Regions from separate parts of the Salinisphaera sp. SWV1 genome, predicted to be linked through region 2. Evidence: riboswitches for the same ligand, from Rfam matches in the RefSeq annotation. Region 2 holds a riboswitch; the other holds the start of a gene.
What was found. Region 2 has a riboswitch for cobalamin ahead of ACS8YF_RS09910 (TonB-dependent receptor domain-containing protein). Riboswitches for the same ligand answer to the same signal wherever they lie in the genome.
Positions count from the first base shown of each region.

Region 1: linked by a shared signal. The riboswitch ahead of ACS8YF_RS18735 (CbtB domain-containing protein) and the one ahead of ACS8YF_RS09910 (TonB-dependent receptor domain-containing protein) in region 2 are both predicted to bind cobalamin.

Region 1 covers NZ_JBQDYE010000063.1:3,513-11,462, forward strand. The annotation lists gene ACS8YF_RS18700 (precorrin-2 C(20)-methyltransferase) at 1-288, shown strand, start outside; gene cobJ (precorrin-3B C(17)-methyltransferase) at 285-1,046, shown strand; gene ACS8YF_RS18710 (cobalt-precorrin-6A reductase) at 1,031-1,783, opposite strand; gene cbiE (precorrin-6y C5,15-methyltransferase (decarboxylating) subunit CbiE) at 1,818-3,059, shown strand; gene cobM (precorrin-4 C(11)-methyltransferase) at 3,181-3,945, shown strand; gene ACS8YF_RS18725 (cobalt-precorrin-5B (C(1))-methyltransferase) at 4,054-5,157, opposite strand; gene ACS8YF_RS18730 (cobalamin biosynthesis protein) at 5,181-5,609, opposite strand; cobalamin riboswitch at 5,700-5,904, shown strand; gene ACS8YF_RS18735 (CbtB domain-containing protein) at 5,952-6,146, shown strand; gene ACS8YF_RS18740 (CbtA family protein) at 6,248-6,994, shown strand; partial or broken gene ACS8YF_RS18745 (ATP-binding protein) at 6,981-7,950, shown strand, end outside.
Region 2 covers NZ_JBQDYE010000017.1:18,606-26,555, forward strand. The annotation lists gene ACS8YF_RS09900 (cobyric acid synthase) at 1-298, opposite strand, end outside; gene cobO (cob(I)yrinic acid a,c-diamide adenosyltransferase) at 1,163-1,771, opposite strand; gene ACS8YF_RS09910 (TonB-dependent receptor domain-containing protein) at 1,790-3,682, opposite strand; cobalamin riboswitch at 3,796-4,024, opposite strand; partial or broken gene ACS8YF_RS09915 (homocysteine S-methyltransferase family protein) at 4,175-5,209, shown strand; gene ACS8YF_RS09920 (GxxExxY protein) at 5,264-5,653, shown strand; partial or broken gene metH (methionine synthase) at 5,707-7,950, shown strand, end outside.

The DNA of each region.
Region 1 (7,950 bases), on a different contig from region 2:
ATCGCCATGCGCGACGATGTGCTGGCGGTCGTGCCCGGTACGCTGCCGGACGATCAGCTGACCGCGGCGCTGGGCATGGCCCAGGCCGTGGTGGTGATGAAGGTCGGCCGCAATCTGCCGCGTATTCGGGCGGCCCTGGCGGCGGCCGGACGTGGCGAGGCCGCCTGGTATGTCGAACGCGCCAGCATGGGCGGGCGCCAGCGCGTCATGCCGCTGGCCGAGGCCCCTGAGGGGCCGGCGCCGTATTTCTCGATGGTGTTGTTGCCCGGCCCGGGCGTGCGGGTATGAGCGCGGGCGGCTGGCTGGCGGTGGTCGGCGTCGGGCCGGGCGATCCGGACTGGATCACGCCGGAAACGTCGGCGATTCTCGAAGCCGCGACCGATCTGGTGGGTTATGCCGGCTATGTCGAGCGCGTGGCCGGGTGCGGCCAGGCCCGGCATGTCTCGGACAATCGCGAAGAACTGGCGCGGGCCCGACATGCGCTGGACCTGGCGGCCAACGGTGCCCGCGTTGCGGTGATCTCCGGCGGCGATCCCGGGATCTTCGCCATGGCCGCCGCGGTATGGGAAGCACTCGAAGGCGCCGATCACCCCCGTTGGCAGGCCGTCGATGTCCGCATCGCACCGGCGGTCTCCGCTATCCAGGCGGTCGCCGCCCGGGCCGGGGCGCCGCTCGGTAACGATTTCTGCGTGATCTCGCTATCGGACAACCTCAAGCCGTGGGACCGGATCGAAAAACGCATCGACCGCGCCGCTGATGCCGACTTCGCGCTGGCGTTCTACAACCCGATTTCCAGGGCGCGGCCCTGGCAGCTGGGGGCGGCGATGGCGATCATACGCCGCTATCGCGACCCGGCCACGCCGGTGGTCCTTGGCCGGGCGGTGGGCCGGGTCGACGAATCGTTGCATATCACCGATCTAGCGTGTTTTTCGCCAGCCCGGGCGGACATGAGCACGCTCGTCATCGTCGGTGCCTCGACCACGCGGGTGTTCGCGCAGGGTGGCGCCACGCGCGTCTACACCCCGCGTTACTATCCGCGCGCCTGATGCAGTTCGGGCAAGGCAGCGATCAGGGCCTCGGCCGAGCCGAAATGCCGCTGTGGCGCCGACAGCGCCGGGCGCGCGATCATCACGACCGGAAGGCCGAGCCGGCGCGCCGCATCGAGCTTGGCCGCGGTGGCCCGCGCGCCGCTGTTCTTGGTCACCAGGACATCGACATCGTGCATGCGAAACAGGGCGATTTCGTCGGCCACCGCAAAAGGCGGTCGGGCACGAATCAGTGTCCAGCTGCCGAACGCCGGGGCCGGCTCGGGCGCTTCGATGCTGCGCACGATCCAGTGCTTGCCGGCGACGTCCGCGAAGGGCGCCAGGCTGCGCGCGCCCACGCTCAGAAACACACGGGGCCCGAACTCGGCCAAGCGCCGGGCGGCGGCAGGCGGGTCGGCGGCGTCATGCCAATCGTCGCCCGGCCCGGCCTGCCAGGCCGGACGCTCGATACGCCAGAGCGGGATGCCCAGCGCAGCGCTGGCGGCCACCGCATTCGCCGACATGGTCGCGGCGAAGGGATGGGTGGCGTCGATGACGCCGTCGATGGCTTCGGCGGCCAGATAACGCGACAGCCCGTGGACCCCGCCGAAGCCGCCGCGGCGTACCGGCAGGGCGAAACGCGCAGGCGCCGTGGTCGCGCCGGCCAGCGACAGGGTGGCCTCGACGTCCGGGAACGCGGCCAGGGACGCCGCGAGTTCGCGGGCTTCGGCGGTGCCGCCGAGCAGCAGCAGTTTCATGGATCGGTCGTGGTCCGACGCAAACGGACGGGCAATGTGCCGAGATACTGACGCATCTGTCCAGGCCTGGCTATCGATCGTGGGCCTCGGCGAAGACGGCTGGCCAGGGCTCGAACCGGCGGCTCGTGCGGCGGTCGCGCGTGCGGCGCATGTGATCGGCGGCCGGCGTCATCTGGCGATGCTGCCGCCGATTGCGGGCCAGACCCGCGAAACCTGGCCGTCGCCGCTGCTGGATGCGATCGACGGCATTCGTGCCCGGCGCGGCACGCCGGTGGCCGTACTGGCCACGGGGGATCCATTCTGGTTCGGCGTGGGCGCCACGCTGGCCCGCTCGGTGGCGCCGAGCGAGATGCGCGCCTTTCCCAGACCCTCGGCGTTTTCCCTGGCGGCGGCCCGGCTGGGGTGGGCGCTCCAGGATGTGTATTGCCTGTCGGTCCATGGCCGGGATCTGGCCGCGATACGGCCGTACCTGGACAATGGCACGCGCCTCATCCTTTTGAGCTGGGACGGTCGCACCCCCGCGGCGGTCGCGCGGCTGTTGCGGGAGACCGGATTCGAGCCGTCACGGTTGACAGTGCTCGAACATCTCGGCGGTGCCGGGGCGCGCTGCCTGAGCGATAGGGCGGCCGACTGGGCGCATGCGGATATCGCGGCCCTGAACGTAGTGGCCGTGGATTGTGTCGCCGGTGCCCGGGCGCAGCCGATCCCGCGGGTTGCCGGGCGGCCGGAGGCGCTGTTCGAGCACGACGGCCAGATCAGCAAGGCCGAGGTCCGGGCCGTGGTGCTGGCGCTGCTCGCCCCGGGCCGGGGCGAAACACTCTGGGATATCGGCGCCGGTTCCGGCGCGGTCGGCATCGAGTGGATGCTGGCCGACCCGGCCAATCGGACGATCGCGCTTGAGGCGCGAGCCGAACGGGCCGAACGGGTACGGCGCAATGCCGAGCGGCTCGGCGTGCCGGCGCTGGAATGCATACACGGCAGTGCACCGCAGGCGCTGGCGGACCTGCCCACGCCCGATGCGATTTTCATCGGCGGCGGGCTGACCCACGCAGGCCTGGTCGAACGCTGTCTGGCATCGCTGGCCGCGGGACAACAGGCCCGACTGGTGGCCACGAGCGTGACCGTCGAAGGCGATGCGGTGCTTGCCGCGGCCATGCAACGCCATGGCGGGACGTTGCGCCGGATCGGTATCGAGCGTGCTGAGCCGCTGGGTCGCTTCCATGGCTGGGCGTCGGCGCGGCCGGTGACGATCGGCTGCTGGACCCGGACCCGTTGAGATGTCGTGCGAACGCCGCATTGGCGACCGCCCATCCTGTCCCGCCGGGCGCGCGTGGCGTCGCGGCGTGCCACGCCCCGGACTCGCAGGAAAACCCGGCAGGCCCGAAGGAGACCAAACCATGACCGTGCATTTCATCGGCGCCGGCCCCGGCGCGCCCGACCTGCTCACGCTACGCGCCGTCGACCGGCTGGGGCGCTGCGATCTGTGTCTGTATGCCGGATCCCTGATCCCGGCCGCGGTACTGGATCATCTCAAGCCCGGTGCCGACGCGATCAATACCGCCGGCATGAGCCTGGACGACATGATCACCCGCATGATCGATGCCACCGATGCCGGCTACGATATCGCGCGCCTGCATTCCGGCGATCTGGCCATTTACAGCGCCCTGGCCGAACAGCTGCGCCGGCTGAGCGAGGCCGGCATCGACTACACGCTCACTCCCGGTGTGCCGGCTTTCGCGGCCGCGGCCGCCGCGCTCGGCCAGGAGCTGACCGTGCCCGAAGTCGGCCAGTCCCTGATCATCACCCGCACCCAGGGGCGGGCCTCGAACATGCCCGCCCGCGAGACGCTGGAAACATTCGCGGTCAGCGGCACGACCCTGGCGATTCATCTGTCGCTGCAGGTCATCGCCGAGGTGGTCGAACGCCTGCTGCCGTCGTATGGCGCGGACTGCCCGGCCGCGATCGTGCAACGGGCGTCCTGGGCCGAACAACGGATCGTCCGCGCGCCGCTGGCCGACCTGGTCGCCGCCGCCGATACGCTGGCAGCCAAGCGCAACGCCATCATCTTCGTCGGGCCGGTTGTGGGGGCGACCGACTTCAACGAAAGCAAGCTCTACGACCCGACCCATGCCAGCCGTTATCGCTGGGCGAGTGAGGACTGACTCCGGACCGGGGCGTCGTATTCCGCAGGGCGATAGGGTCCGCCGCACCGACGCCGATGGTTTGATGCCTGTCCGCCGGCGGGCGGGACCATGCGTTCATCGAAGTTGCTAGCGGTCGTCGAGACGGCCGTAACGGGCGAGAACCCGGCCGGGCTTGTCGATCACCCAGAGTTCCAGTCGCGTTTGCGGCGGCAGGTAATGGCCGGCTTTCTGCCAGGCGCGCCGGGCGATGCGGGCGGCGAGATCGATGCCGGCATCGCGGGCGAGCCCGTGCGCCGCAAGGCTGGTGTTCGCGGTGCGGATCGCCTGCTGCGTGGCGGCATCGGCCTCCGGGGCCAGGCCGGCCAGAAATTCGAAATCCACGCCGCCGCGCCGGCTGTGCAGATCGAGCCGGCCGGCGGCGAGCTTGCTGAACTTGCCGAAGCCGCCGACCAGCGTAAGCCGGGCCACCGGGTAGCGTTTCAGGTATTTCACGACCGCGCCCACGAAATCGCCCATTTCGATGATCGCCATATCGGGCAGGTCATAGGCTGCGCGGACCACGGCTTCGCTGGTCGAGCCGGTGGCCGCGGCCAGATGGGTCAGGCCGTTGGCGCGGGCCACGTCGATCCCCTGATGGATGGAGGCGATATAGGCGGCACAGGAAAACGGCCGCACGATGCCGGTCGTGCCCAGGATCGACAGCCCGCCGATGATACCGAGCCGGCCATTCATGGTTTTTTCCGCGATGCGCTCGCCGTCGTCGACGCCGACAATCACGCGAAAGCCGCCCGCGTAGCCCGCATCGGCGGCGACGCGGGCGAGGTGGTCGGCGATCATGCGGCGCGGCACCGGGTTGATGGCCGGTTCGCCCACCGCCAGGGCCAGACCGCTGCGTGTGACCGTGCCTACGCCGACGCCGGCTTCGAACCGTATGCCCGGCGCGGCGGTCAATTCGAGCTGTACCCAGACGCGGGCGCCGTGGGTGGCATCCGGATCGTCGCCGGCGTCCTTGATCAGCCCCGCCTCGGCCAGGCGGGCCGGCGCGATCACGCGGCTGTCGGCGACCGGCAATACGGCTTCGCGCCCCCGCGGCAGCCGCAGATGCACGCGCTCCAGTACCGTGTCGAACAACAGTCGATGGGCGGCGGCGACCGCGGCCGCGGTCGCGGTGGCGCCCGTGGTCCAGCCGGTGCGTAACGTGCCGCCGTGTTCGCTGCTTTCCTCGCGCATAAACGCTTGTTACGACGCGTCGGCTAGCGGGATGGCACGGCAGCGGTTTCGCGAACCGCAATCGCGACCGTGGCCGCAGCGCTTTGGCGACGCGTCACCGCGAGCCGGGGGGGGGCCCCGGTGTGGCCTGCGGCGGCCGAGGCCAGGGCCGCGGCTTCCGCAATCCCGCCGACCCCGTACCGCGCCTGGATCCGTGGCGAATGCTGCGACAGCCGGTCGTTGAAGGCCGCCAGGCGCCGGGCCGGCAAGGCGTGCAGCACGAGCCCGAGTGTTTCGGCCAGGTCCTGCAGGCCCGGTTCCGATACGCGCAGATCGAGGCAGGCAAGGGCGTGCAGCGCCCGCATCTCGATACCGGCTTCGCCGCAGCTCGCCGCGAGCAATGCCGCCAGCTCACCGGCGCGGCAATCGCGCCGGAGGCCCAGCCCCGCAAACCACAGCCGGTTGCCATGCATGCTGGTCACTCCGTTTCATCGGCCATTCAGCCGCCGAGCATAACCGAGAGTCTTCCCGGTCGAGCCATTTGACCGCCTCGACCCCCCAACCTAGACTCCAGGTTACAGGGTGCCTGCCTCGCCGCAGGATAATCGGGAAAGCGGTGCGCGCTTCGTGCGCAAGGCCGCTGCTGCCCCCGCAACGGTAGGCGATACAGTCCATATCGAGCCACTGCGCGTTTCGCGCGGGAAGGCATGGACGGGTCGGGATACGACCTTCGCGAGTCCGGAGACCGGCCCTGGGTGCAAGGTTCGTCGCTTGCCACGCGCCGAACCCGGTGATTTCAACGTACGGGTGTGTACATGCAAACCAGCCAGACTTCCGCCGCCGGCCACAACCCGGCCTTGCCGGCGTCCCGTGTCAGCCAGGCCGTCCAGCTTGCCGGGGCGACACTGATCGGCCTGTTCGTCGTCTACGGCGTGGGTTTTTCCCACATCATGCCGGTGCATAACGCGGCCCACGACGCCCGTCACTCGGCGTCCTTTCCCTGCCACTGATCGTCACGTGACACTGCCTCGCCGCCTCGCCGCGGCGATAACGACCGTGTTCGAGCATTCTGGCGATCCGCCGGGACGCGGATCGCATACCGGGAGAGCGCATGCTGTTTCGACGATTGATTTTTCTGTCCGTGGCCATCGGCCTGGCGGTCGGGGCGCTGCTGGGTCTCGGCGAGCAATTCACCACCGCGCCGCTGATCGCCCAGGCCGAGCACTACGAGCAGCCCGCACATCACCACGCGGCGGGCGCGCATTCCGCCGATGAAGTGCACGCCTGGGCGCCGGCCGACGGGGCGCCGCGGATGCTGTTCACCATCGCGGCCGATATCGGCGTCGCCATCGGCTTCGCGCTGCTGTTGATGGTGGCGATGAGCGTCGCGACGCTTGCGTGCGGCACGCCGCTGGGGCCTGCGCCCGGCGCGCTCTGGGGCCTGTCCGGGTTCGCGTCGGTGTTCGTGGCCCCGGCGCTCGGGCTGTCGCCCGAAGTGCCGGGCACGCTCGCCGCGGCACTGACCGATCGCCAACTCTGGTGGGCCGCTACGGTGGCCGTGGTGATCGTCGCGTTGGCGATGGCCGTATTCGCGCCGGGCTGGAAGAAGCTGCCGGCCCTGGTCTTGATGCCGCTGCCGTATCTGTTCGGCGCGCCCGAGCCGGCCGGCTCGGCCTATGCCGGCCATGGCCCGGCGGCGACGGCCGCGCTCGAACAGATCCACCAGCAATTCATCTGGGCCAGCGGCGCGACCAATCTCCTGCTCTGGCTGGTGCTGGGCACGGCCTGTGGCTGGGCAATGCGGCGCTGGATCGGGGCCGCCGGGTCACCGCAGGGTATGGCGCATGTCGCACGCTGATTTCCCGTTCGCGGCCGTGGTCGGCCAGGATCGGCTCAAGACTGCGCTGATCCTGGCCGCGATCGAGCCTGCGCTGGCGGGCGTGCTCGTCTCTGGTCCGCGCGGTGCGGCCAAGTCCACGCTGGCGCGCGGCCTGGCGGCGATCGATGCGCGAGCGGCCGGGCGCTTCGTCACGCTGCCGCTGGGGGCGACCGAGGAACAGGTGATTGGCAGCCTTGATCTGCAGCGCGCACTTGGCACTGGCGAGGTGGCCTATCGTCCCGGCGTGATCGGCCGCGCCCACGGCGGCTATCTGTATATCGATGAGGTCAACCTGCTCGCCGATCCGCTGGTCGACGTACTGCTCGATGTGGCCGCCTCCAAGATCAACCGCATCGAGCGCGACGGCATCAGCCGTGAACATGCGGCCGAGTTTGTCCTGATCGGCACCATGAATCCGGACGAAGGCGAGCTGCGCCCGCAGTTCGCCGACCGCTTCGGTCTGTGTGTGGAACTCGAACCGCGCTATCGCGCGGACGAACGCCGGGCGATCGTCGACCAGCGGCTGGCCTACGAGCAGGACCCGGCCACCTTTGCCGCGAGTTGGGCCGATGCCCAGGCCCAACTCGCCGCGCAGATCGAGGCGGCCCGGACGCGGTTATCGAATGTGATCTGCCCGGAGACGAGCAAGGTGGCGATCGCCGAGCGCTGCGTGGCGGCCGATGTCGAGGGTGTGCGCGCGGATCTGCACTGGCGCCAGGCGGCCCGGGCGCACGCGGGCTGGCAGGGCCGGAATGCCGTCAGCGAAGCGGATATCGAGGCCGTCGCCGAGTTCGTGCTCTGTCATCGGCGCCATTCCGAGTCGGCGGGCGGCGAGCCGGATTCGGGCCCGCCCCGGACGGGCGGCAGCGATCCCGGCAATGCAGCCGATGGCGAACAGGGCGGCGACAGCGGCTGGGGCGGCCTGCCGCCGCGCC
Region 2 (7,950 bases):
TCGTGCCGATGGCATGGCCGTGGATGATGACCTGGGCGCCGATGTCGCTGGCGGGCTTGAGCAGCACCGGGTTCATGTCGGTAGTGGCCGCCACGCGCGCGGCCTGTGCCTGCAGGTATTGCGAGCGGCCGATCTCGCCGCCATCGACCGTCACCGCGCTGTTGAGCGCCATGTTCTGCGGCTTGAACGGGACCACGGCCACGCCGCGCCGGGCATACGCCCGCGCCAGCCCGGCCACCAGCGTCGACTTGCCGGCGTCCGAGGTCGTGCCCTGGATCATCAGCGTCCTTGCTGTCATGGGTGGCCGTTCTTCACGTCATTCATCCCCGGATTTCACGGATTGCACAGATGGGTTGCAGACGGTTTTCGGTTTAAAGACAGCTCAAAATACTCGACTTCGTTGTTTGAGAACCTGTCCGCAGATCGACGCAGATGCACGCAGATCGGAAAGCAGATGATTCCGCCGACACAGATTAGCCGTGATGTCGATTGCAGCTCTTTACCTACGGACATATTCGAGGCTTCGTTCTTCAAGTCATTCATCCGCAGATTGCACGGATTTCACAGATTAACTGCAGGCGGCTTTCAGGCATGAGGATAGTTGAGAATATTCCGCTTCGTTCTTTGATAACCTGTCCGCAGATCGATGCAGATGCACGCCGATCAAAAAGCAGATGACGCGTCCGATGCTGTTAAATCGGCATCGATTGCAACCTCGCTGCCATGATCCAGGCGCTTCCATACGTTTCTTGAATCTGCGTAATCTGTGAAATCTGCGGATAACTACCTTGTGAAAACATATTGAGATCCGCGTAGATCGGCGTCGATCTGCGGACAGGTTTATCGAACAGCTCGCAACACCAATTAATTCCGGGCGTTTTTCCGCTTGCAGACAGTCCAAAATATTCGGCTTTGTTCTTTGACAGCCTGTCCGCAGATCGATGCAGATGCACGCCGATCAAAAAGCAGATGACGGGTCCGATGCTGTTAAATCGGCATCGATTGCAACCTCGCTGCCATGATCTAGGCACTTCCATACGTTTCTTGAATCTGCGTAATCTGTGAAATCTGCGGATAACCGCCTTGTAAAAACCGTATTGAGATCTGCGTAGATCGACGTCGATCTGCGGACAGATTCATCGAAAACCGAATCGAAGCGGGGTCAGTAATCCACCCCGGCACGGGCCTTGATGCCGGCCTTGAAGGCGTGCTTGACGTTGTCGACCTCGGACACCGTATCGGCCAGTTCGCGCAGGCCCGAGCCGCCGCCGCGGCCGGTGACGATCACTGACTGCTCGACCGGGCGGTTGGCGATGGCGTTCAGTACGCGCTCTTCGTCCAGGTACTTGTAGCCGAGCATATAGGTCAGTTCGTCGATGACGACCAGATCGTAGGCCGGGTCCTGCAACATCGGCTCGACCTGGGCCCAGGTGCGCTCGGCGGCTTCGATATCGCCCGAGCGATCCTGGGTGTTCCACGTGAATCCCGTGCCCATCTGGTAAAAATCCACCTGCGGGCAGTGATCGCGCAGATAGATCTCCTCGCCGGAGAGTTGCACGCCCTTGATGAACTGCACCACGCCGATCTTCTGGCCGTAGCCGAGTGCACGCATCACCATGCCGAAGGCCGAGGACGACTTGCCCTTGCCCTTGCCGGTAATGAACACGAACACGCCGCGCTCGATATCCGCGGCCTGGATGCCCGCGTCGACTTTTTCCTTGTGCTTCTGCATCGTCGCCTTGTGGCGGGCGTCGCTTTTCGATTCGCTCATGACATGGCCTTTGCTGGCTCAGATATGGCCCGGGCTATAGCTGACGGTGACATAAACCGCCCGCCCGGGTTGGTTGTAGAAGTCGATGGTCTGGTAATGACGATCGAACATGTTGGATAGCTTGGCCTGAACTTTCCACGCCTCGGTCACCCGCATTTCGCCTGTCAGACCGAACAGTGCGTAACCACCGAGCCTGTCGGTGTTGGCCGGACCGTTGTAGCGCGACCCGACCAGCTTGGCACTGGCGCCGGCGGCGAACCGCGCGAACAGATCGCGGTCGACGTGCAGCGAAGCCGAGTAGTTCGGGCGGCGTGCCAGATCGTTGCCGTGGTTCGGCCCGCGCCCGCGGTTCTCGGCGTCCAGCCAGTCGGCATTCGCGCCGATACGCCAGCGGCCGATATAGGCCGTCACCTCGCCCTCCACGCCGCGGATGCGCGCCGAACTCACGTTGCGTGGCGTGTAGTTGGCGTCCAGCGTGATCTCGTCGTTGATATCGGTCTGGTAGGCATGGATCGCCCAGTGGCCCCAGCCCGGCGTGGCCTTGAGGCCGATTTCGCCCGTGCGCGATTTCTCCGGCTTGAGATCCGGGTTGGACGCCGGCGGAAAACCCGGCGTGTCCGGATAGTAGAGATCGTTGAAAGTCGGTGCGTTAAAGGCGTTGCCGTAGGCGGCGGTCAGCGTATAGGTCTTGTTGACGTGATAGCCGTAGGTGATCGAGCCGGTGGCATGATTGCCATAGGCCTGGTTGTCGTCATCCCGGGCGGCCAGATCGATCTCGTGGGCGCCGAAGCGGCCCTGGTACTCGCCGAACACGCCGGTGTTGTCGCGCTTGTTCTGCTTGTAGTCGGCCGAACTGGTCACCGCGTCCCGGCGATAATCGATCCCGACGGTGGCACTCTGCTGTCTGGCGAGCGCGAAATCGTTCTGCCAGCTGACGCTATCGCGGCGCGTGTCGAAACGGCTGACATAATCGCCGTCGAAATAGTTTTTCGACCGATCGCGACTGCGCGACAGACGCAGCTTGGCATCCCAGAAATCGGTCAGCGGCGCATCCACGCCCAGGCCATAGACTGCCTGCACCGAATGCGACTGGTTGGTCGTAGGGCCATCGTATTCGACATGACCATCGGACCGAAGATAGTGACCGTTCACCGACCAGCCGTTGTCGAATGTATAACCGACGTTCGCCGAACCGTCCGCGCGGTGGTAGCCATCGCGGTCGGGCTGATTGGCGTAACAGCCGGCGCCCCCCTTGGGCGAGCTGAATGGCCGGCCGGTACAGGCATTGAAGCCGCCGGTATATTCGCCCGAGACGCTCAGGTTGTAGTACAGGCGTTTCGTCGCCCCCGAAACGCCGCCTTGGCCTTTCCAGGTGTCGTAGCTGCCGCCGGTGACCGAGAAATACGGCGTGGGCCCGCGGCCCTTGGCCCCCTTGCCGTCGCGGGTGAAGATCTGGATCACGCCGCCGACCGCATCGGCACCGTACAGCGACGAACGCGGCCCACGCACGATCTCGATGCGCTGAATCTGGGAGACCGGGAAATCCTGGATCGCGGCCTGGCCGTTGGTGGCCGAGCCCCAGCGCACACCGTCGACCAGCACCACCACCTGATTGGCATCGGTGCCGCGCAGGTGAATGGATGTGGCCTTGCCGGGTCCGCCGTTGTTGGCGATCGACAGACTCGGCGTATCGCCGAGCAGTTCGGCCAGACTCTGGGCCTGACTGCGCTCGATGTCGGCCCGGGTAATGACCGTGGTGGCGGCCAGCGTACTGTTCCGGGATTGCGGCGTGCGCGTGGCGGTCACCACCACCGGGTTCAAATCGGTGGTCGCGGCCGGCGGCGGCGACGCCCCCCAGGCAGACGATACCCCGAGCAGGGCCGCAAATGCGGGCCCGGTGCGAAACTGCATTGTCGTCGTCTCGATCGGCGGGCACGCCCGTCCGCGTGCCGAAGTCGCTGACCATCGCCGGGCAAGACGAACGGACCGCGCGCGAACACGCGCCGGCACCGATCGCGTGTGGCGACGATCCCCTGTGCCAGGCCGGTCTCCGGACTTGCAGTCAGACCCATGTCTGCGCGCGGCCTTCCCGAGGCGAGGTGTTCGCCTCAGTGGCTGGAATGCGCGACACCGTGGATTATCACACGGCGCTGCCTACCGTTGCGGGGGCAGTGTCGGCCTGGCGCTTGCGCGCGCACCGACTTCCCGTTTCACCGCATCCGTGGATGCGACACCTGTCACGTCGACGATGCTAGGCAGCCCCCGAGACGCCGTCAAGCCGGGCCTGGCGCCGGCAACGCGCCCGATCGGCCCGCGGCCCGCACGCGGCCAGAGCTCGTGGGTTTTTCGCTTATCCGGATAAGCGGATATACTACGACCCCTATTCGCGAGCTGCAGGGTGATATGAGCGATACGCGACACGCCATCGAACGCGTTCTGGCCGACCGGATTCTGGTGATCGACGGCGCCATGGGCACCATGATCCAGAATTACGGCCCGTCCGAGGCCGAATACCGCGGCGAGCGCTTCGCCGACTGGGCCTCCGATCTGCAGGGCAACAACGACCTGCTGACGCTGACCTATCCGGATCTGATCCGGGGCATCCACCGGCAGTATGCCGAGGCCGGGGCCCATATCATTACGACCAACACGTTCTCTTCGACCACGATCGCCCAGGCCGACTACCACATGGAAGACCTGGCGGTGGAGCTCAACGTCGAGGCCGCCAAACTCGCCCGCGAGGTAGTCGAGGAATTCCAGAGCGACGCGCAGCCGATGTACGTGGCCGGCGTGATCGGGCCGACCAATCGCACTGCCTCCATCTCGCCGGACGTCAACGATCCCGGCAAGCGCAACACCGATTTCGTCGAACTGGCCACCGCCTACGGCCAGGCCGCCGAGGCCCTGCTCGAAGGCGGCGTCGACATCATTCTGATGGAGACCATCTTCGACACCCTCAACGCCAAGGCGGCGATCTATGCCGTGCGCAGGCTCATGCGCGAGCGCGGTATCGACGTGCCGCTGATGATTTCCGGCACCATCACCGATGCCTCGGGTCGGACTCTGTCCGGTCAGACCACCGAGGCGTTCTACAACTCGGTGGCCCACGGCCGGCCGCTCACCATGGGGCTGAACTGCGCGCTTGGCCCGGACGCGCTGCGCCAGTACGTCGCCGAGCTGTCGCGCATCGCGCCCTGCTACACCCACGCCTATCCCAACGCCGGCCTGCCCAACGAATTCGGCGAATACGACCTGCAACCGGACGAAATGGCCGAGCACATCGGCGAATGGGCCGAATCGGGCCTGCTCAACATGGCCGGCGGCTGCTGCGGCTCGACCCCGGAGCATATCGGCGCCATCGCAAGCGCCGTGGCCGGCAAAGCCCCGCGCCGCCGGCCCGAGATCAAGCGGACCATGCGCCTGTCCGGCCTGGAGCCATTCACCGCTTCGGCCTGAAGATATTTTTCCGCAGATCAACGCAGATCGACGCAGATGAAGAGCGAGGGGCAGGACGAGCAGACATATCCGATACTCGGGGCTGCATTCGAGGTCCATCGCTACTTGCGTAACGGTTTTCTGGAGAGCGTCTATCACGACGCCCTGGCGATCGAACTGACCGAGCGCGGCGTGCCGTACGTTCGCGAACCCTTGCTCGACGTTCAGTACAAGGGACGCCCGCTGCAAAGCCAGTTCCGGGCGGACTTCATCTGCTTTGAAAGCGTGATCCTGGAACTCAAGGCCCTATCCCGGCTAACGCCGCAACACGAGGCCCAGGTCATCAACTATCTGAAGACCACCGGCATCGAGCGCGGTCTGCTGCTGAACTTCGGCACGCCCGAATTACAGCACCGGCGACTGATCCGAAGTCATCGCCCGGGTTAACCATTCATCCTATCTGCGTTGATCTGCGTCGATCTGCGGACAAAACAGAGGTTTCAATGACGTCAGCAACCAACTTCATCAACATCGGCGAGCGCACGAATGTGACCGGCAGCAAGCGGTTCATGCGCCTGATCAAGGAAGAGGATTACGACACCGCGCTGGAGGTCGCCCGCGACCAGGTCGAAAACGGCGCCCAGGTGATCGACGTCAACATGGACGAGGGCATGCTCGACTCGGCCGCGGCCATGCGCAAGTTCCTCAACCTGATCGCCGGCGAGCCGGATATCGCCCGCGTGCCGATCATGATCGACTCCTCGAAGTGGGAGGTCATCGAAGCCGGACTGCAGTGCATCCAGGGCAAGGGGATGGTCAATTCCATCTCGCTCAAGGAAGGCGAGGAGAAGTTTCTCGAACAGGCCCAGGCGTGTCTGGACTACGGCGCGGCCGTGGTGGTGATGGCCTTCGACGAGAACGGCCAGGCCGACACCGAGGATCGCAAGGTCGAGATCGCCCAGCGTGCGTACAAGATGTTGGTCGAGGAGCTCGACTTCCCGCCCGAGGACATCATCTTCGATCTCAACATCTTCGCCATTGCCACCGGCATCGAGGAACACAACAACTACGCCGTCGATTTCATCAATGCCACGAAACGGGTGCGCGAGTCCTGCCCCGGCTGCCATGTCTCGGGCGGGCTGTCGAACGTGTCGTTTTCGTTTCGCGGCAACGAGCGGGTGCGCCAGGCCATGCACTCGGTGTTTCTCTACCACGCCATTCCGGCGGGCCTGGACATGGCGATCGTCAACGCCGGCCAGCTCGAAATCTACGACAATATCCCCGAAGAGCTGCGCGAGGCCTGCGAGGACGTCGTCCTCAACCGCCGCGACGATGCCACCGAGCGCCTGCTGGATCTGGCCGAGCAGTACAAGGGTGGCGGCAAGAAAGCGGCCTCCACGGAGGATCTCGCCTGGCGCGAATGGGAGGTGAGCAAACGCCTGGAACACGCGCTGGTCAAGGGCATCGACACCTATGCCGTGGAGGACACCGAAGAGGCCCGGCAAAAAGCCGACAAGCCGCTGGAGGTGATCGAAGGCCCGCTGATGGACGGCATGAACGTGGTCGGCGACCTGTTCGGCGCCGGCAAGATGTTCCTGCCACAGGTGGTGAAATCCGCCCGCGTGATGAAAAAGGCGGTGGCACATCTGATCCCCTACATCGAGGAGGAAAAAGCCCGATCCGGCGACGCCTCGAAAAACAACGGCACCATCATCATGGCGACCGTCAAGGGCGACGTGCACGACATCGGCAAGAACATCGTCGGCGTGGTACTCCAGTGCAACAACTTCGAGGTGATCGATCTCGGCGTGATGGTGCCGATGAACGACATCCTCGACGCCGCCGAAAAACACAACGCCGACGTCATCGGCCTGTCCGGCCTGATCACGCCGTCGCTGGACGAAATGGTGAATGTCGCGGCCGAAATGCAACGCCGCGGCATGACGACGCCGCTGCTGATCGGCGGCGCGACCACCTCGCGCGCCCACACCGCGGTCAAGATCGACCCCGCCTACGAGGGTGCGGTGATGTGGGTGAAGGACGCCTCCCGCTCGGTGCCGGTGGCCTCGCGCATGGTCGGCAAGGAATCGCGCGAGAAACTGGTCGCCGAGTTGAAGGAAGACTACGACAAGATGCGCGAGCGGCATGCCGCCAAGCGCCAGACCAAGTTCCTGTCACTCGATGCCGCACGCGCCAACCGCGTCCAACTCGACTGGTCGGCCTACACGCCGCCCGCCCCGAAACTGCCGGGCGAGACGAAATACGCCAAGCGCCAGCCGCTGCCGCATGCCAACGACACGACCGACGGCGCCCACGACGACGTATCGGGTCTGTATGAATTCGACGACTTCCCGATCGAGGAATTGATCGAATACATCGACTGGACGCCGTTCTTTCTGTCCTGGGAGATGAAGGGTCGCTACCCCGACATCCTCAACGATCCGAACAAGGGCAAGGAAGCGCGCAAACTGTTCGACGACGCCCAGGCCATGCTCCAGCAGATCGTCGACGAGAAGTGGCTGACCGCGCGCGGCGTGGTCGGGATTTTCCCCGCGCGTACCGCCGGGAACCTGGACGATATCGAAGTGCTGTCTGACGACCGCTCCGAAGTGGTCTCGGTGGTGCACCAGCTGCGCCAGCAGGCCGAGCATCGCCGTGGCGTGCCCAATCGCAGCCTGGCCGACTTCGTCGCCCCGCACGACGCCGGCGTCGACGACTGGATCGGCGGCTTCGCCGTCACCACC